2 regions of the Ancylobacter sp. VNQ12 genome follow, and region 1 is predicted to be linked to the other one. Evidence: predicted binding sites of a transcription regulator. Region 1 holds the regulator's gene; the other holds the start of a gene.

Region 1 (2,186 bases):
CGGGCAGCCGCAGGTCGTCGGCAGCCCGGCGACGTCGATATTGTCCTTCACCGCGAAAGGCACGCCATAGAGCGGCAGATGTGCCGGATCGGCCCCCTCGAGCGCCTTCAGCGCCGCCGCCAGATACTCGCGTGTCGCAAGGCTGGTGAAGATTGCCGGATCGCCGTGACGCTCGATCAGCGAAAAGCAGCGCGCGAGCGTCTCTGCGGGGCGAACGCGGCCGGAGCGATGAGCGGCAATGAGTTCAGCAACGGTTCCGATCAAGGGCCTTACCTTCCGTGGAGCATATTCGAACTATGCATACCACTTAGGCAGATTGGAAGTCATTGCATACATCGTTCATTGATTGCGTTCAGTGGCGATCGCGTTAGGTCGCCCTTTACCCATTGTGGAACACAAAAAGAACGGATAGTGTTTGTTCGTGATTTGTTTCCTTTTCCGCCTGAGGACGGATCGAGATCGATGCTCACCCGCAAACAGCATGAGCTGCTGCTCTTCATCGACGAACGCCTCAAGCGCGACGGTGTTCCGCCGTCGTTCGAGGAGATGAAGGACGCTCTGGACCTGAGGTCGAAGTCCGGCATTCATCGCCTGATTACAGCGCTGGAGGAACGCGGATTCATTCGCCGCCTGCCCAACCGAGCGCGGGCCCTGGAGGTGCTTCGCCTGCCGGAGGACGCGCAGCCGGCGCGGGCCCGCGGCTTCTCGCCCAGCGTTATCGAGGGCACGCCGGCACGCCTCGCCCGCCCGCCGGTCGAGGACGATTCGCGGCGCGCGGTTCCGATCCCGCTGGTCGGCCGCATCGCCGCCGGATCGCCCATCGCCGCGATCCAGTCGCGCGACAACACGATCAGCATGCCGCCGGAGATGCTGTCGGGCGGCGAGCATTTCGCGCTCGAAGTACGCGGCGATTCGATGATCGAGGCTGGCATCTTCGACGGCGACCTTGCCCTGATCCGCAAGGGCGACACCGCCAACAATGGCGAGATCGTCGTCGCCCTGATCGACGACGAGGAAGCCACGCTGAAGCGCCTGCGCCGCAAGGGTGCCTCCATCGCGCTCGAGGCGGCCAATCCGGCCTATGAGACCCGCATCTTCGGCCCCGACCGCGTGCGCATCCAGGGTAGACTGGTCGGGCTGTTCCGGCGCTACTGACGCACCGGATCACGGTCGCACGTCGGGTTCGTCTATCGGATCCGTCTGCGAGAAGCGACGGGTTGCGCCGCTGTTGATCGGCAGATGGTGTGGCTGTGCCCCGCCGGTGGCGCTGCCTGCAGCCTCCCACGGACGTGCGCGGTCGCCGCGCGCAGTGACTAGTCGCCACCCGCCCGAGCGATCACTAGCGAGAAATGCGGCCATTGCCTCCGGCGTCTGCCGTGGATCGATGCGGATCACCGTCGCGGCACATTCCGCCGGCGGCGCGTTGCGCGTGATCAGCAGCCTGGCGCGCCGGCAGTCCTCCTCCAGCGACGCCGGATCGCGCGACAACGCGACGATTCCTCCTTGGCGATCGCGCAGCGTACAGCCGAGCGGATCACAGGCCGCCGCAGCAACGACATCCGGCGCGCCGGCGCGGCTACGCTCGCCCTCAGCGCTCAGCCACTGCTCGACGACGAAGCGGCCCGCCAACCCCGCGCTCCGATCCCCCATCACCGCGAGTCGTCCGTCCGCGCCGCGCACCGCCACGGTGCGGCCCTCGCGGTCGATGAGCACATCGGGCCGCGGCATCTCCAGATAGAGCCACAGCGCGACGGCGAAAGAGAGCGGCGCGACGAGCAGCAGGCGCGTGCGCAGCAGGCAGGTCGCGACCAGCGCGACGCTTAGCAGCATCATGCTGGCCGCCGGCATGGCTGGAATGCCGCGATCCGCGCCGGGCACCGCGGCGACGGCCTCGGAGATGCGCGCCATCAGGCCGATGCCCCATCCCATCACGCGCCACGCCGCGCCGTCCCAGCCGAACGGCATCAGCGCCGAGCCCACCAGCCCCGCCGGCATGACGATGAGCGACACTACCGGCATCGCCGCCAGGTTGGCGACAAGGCTCAGCGGCGCCAGGCGCTGGAAATGAAACGCGGCATAGGGCGCCGTGGCGAGCCCGGCGGCGAGTGAGGTCAGCACCAGTGCGGCGATGTAACGGATGGGGATGCGGAGCGCCCGCGCCAGCACCGTGCCCGACGTGCCGGTGA
Region 2 (2,186 bases), on a different contig from region 1:
CCTGGTCGGCGACGTCTCTACCTCGGCCACCAAGGTCGGTGACCTCGGCAAGAGCTCGAGCATCAGCTGGAGCTTCGGGCCGAGCGTGAGCATCCCGATCTTCAATGCCGGCCAGCTGAAGGCCGCGGTGGACTACGCGCAGGCCCAGCGCGACGAATATTTCCTGACCTATCGCGCCGCCGTGCTGACAGCTTTGCAGGACGTGGAGAACGCCAGCGTCTCCCTGCAGCAGGAGCGCATCAAGTACCGCAGCCTCGATGCCTCCGCCGCTTCCTACCGGCAGGCCGCCTCGCTCGCCCGCACGCTCTATCAGAGCGGCTCGTCGAGCTTCCTCGACGTGCTGGACGCCGAACGCTCGGCCTATTCCGCCGACGACTCGCTGCTCACCAGCCGGGTTGCCATCGCCACCGACTATGTCGCGCTCAACAAGGCGCTGGGCGGCGGCTGGACCGGCACGGTGGACGACCGCACGCCCGCGGTGGTGGATACGCAGATGGCGCCGCGCCTCGTCTCGCTCGAGAAGACCGGCCTGAAGCCGCGCGATCCCGACAACCAGGGCATCGGCGAGGCCTTCGCGCACTGATGGCGCGAGGGAAACCAGGGGCGACTGAGCCTCTAAATCACGCTTTGGATTCTCCTGTGAACCAGAGGAGAATGAGGGCTTGGCCGGATAATGCCGTTTGGTACGGGATTGAAAGAGAACATATTGCGAACATCGAACAAAACAAGTACGGTGTGCGCAATCACCGCTGATGTCCCTTTCCCCCTTGCGTGCAACCCGGAGCCCGGCAATGACTCAAGCGACGTTGCGACTCGTCGAAGGATCGTCCATGGACAAGGCCAAGGCGCTGGACGCCGCACTTACTCAGATCGAGCGCCATTTCGGCAAGGGCTCGATCATGCGGCTCGGCAAGAACGAGAAGATCATGGAGATCGACACGGTCTCCACGGGGTCGCTTGGCCTCGACATCGCGCTCGGCATTGGCGGGCTGCCGCGCGGGCGCATAGTCGAGATCTTCGGGCCGGAATCGTCGGGCAAGACCACGCTGGCGCTCCACACGGTGGCGGAAGCGCAGAAGAAGGGCGGCGTCTGCGCCTTCATCGACGCCGAGCATGCGCTCGACCCGATCTATGCCCGCAAGCTGGGCGTCGAGCTGGATAATCTGCTGATCTCCCAGCCCGACGCCGGCGAACAGGCGCTGGAGATCGCCGACACGCTGGTGCGTTCGGGCGCGGTCGACGTGCTCGTGGTGGATTCGGTCGCGGCGCTGACCCCGCGTGCCGAACTCGACGGCGAGATGGGCGACAACCAGCCGGGCATGCAAGCGCGGCTGATGAGCCAGGCGCTGCGCAAGCTCACCGCCTCGATCAACCGGTCGCAGACCATGGTGATCTTCATCAACCAGATCCGCATGAAGATCGGCGTCATGTATGGCAGCCCGGAGACCACGACGGGCGGCAATGCGCTGAAGTTCTATTCCTCGGTGCGCCTCGACATTCGCCGTATCGGCGCGATCAAGGAGCGCGACGAGGTGGTCGGCAACCAGACCCGCGTCAAGGTGGTGAAGAACAAGCTGGCCCCGCCTTTCAAGCAGGTGGAGTTCGACATCATGTATGGCGAAGGCGTCTCGAAGATGGGCGAACTCATCGACCTCGGCGTCAAGGCCGGCGTGGTCGACAAGTCGGGCGCCTGGTTCTCGCATGACAGCCAGCGCCTCGGCCAGGGCCGCGAGAACGCCAAGAGCTTCCTGCGCCAGAATCCGGACCTGGCGGGCCGCATCGAGAGCGCCATCCGCCAGAATGCCGGCCTCATCGCCGAGCAGATCCTCGCCGGTCCCGCCGAGGAAAGCGACGACGACGCCGAGGGCTGATCCCATTTCGGGAAACGGCGCCGGCAACGGGGCTCTTCGGCCTTGAGGTTGAGCGGTGTCGGGCGGCATCGGTGCGGCAGCTCCCGCCTTCACCGACGCTGCCTCCATGGCGCGCCCCAAGTTTTCGACAGGCGCTGCGAGCGGGGTGGGGCCTTTCTGGACAAGCCCTTGGTGCGTCGCTAGAACCGTGCTCTCGCGCCGCGCGGCGCGGGCCGGTGGCTGCCCAGCGCCGGTTGTCTGGTTATTCGGCGGACCTGTTTCGATGAGCGGCGTTAACGAGATACGATCGACCTTCCTCGACTATTTCGCGAAGAA

Evidence for each region. Region 1 encodes LexA, which represses DNA repair genes until DNA is damaged. Its sites were predicted from a motif close to TGTTCNNNNTGTGTTCNG; they were not measured.
Region 2: a site for LexA is predicted at 698-715, ahead of recA (recombinase RecA). Genes of this name have one in related genera too.

What each region holds. Positions count from the first base shown of each region.
Region 1 is NZ_JBMSDU010000006.1:23,886-26,071, reverse strand. Features, by position in the region: gene atzF (allophanate hydrolase) at 1-264, opposite strand, end outside; gene lexA (transcriptional repressor LexA) at 463-1,155, shown strand; gene ACO2RV_RS10490 (ComEC/Rec2 family competence protein) at 1,165-2,186, opposite strand, start outside.
Region 2 is NZ_JBMSDU010000003.1:249,487-251,672, forward strand. Features, by position in the region: gene ACO2RV_RS07685 (efflux transporter outer membrane subunit) at 1-583, shown strand, start outside; gene recA (recombinase RecA) at 792-1,871, shown strand; gene alaS (alanine--tRNA ligase) at 2,134-2,186, shown strand, end outside.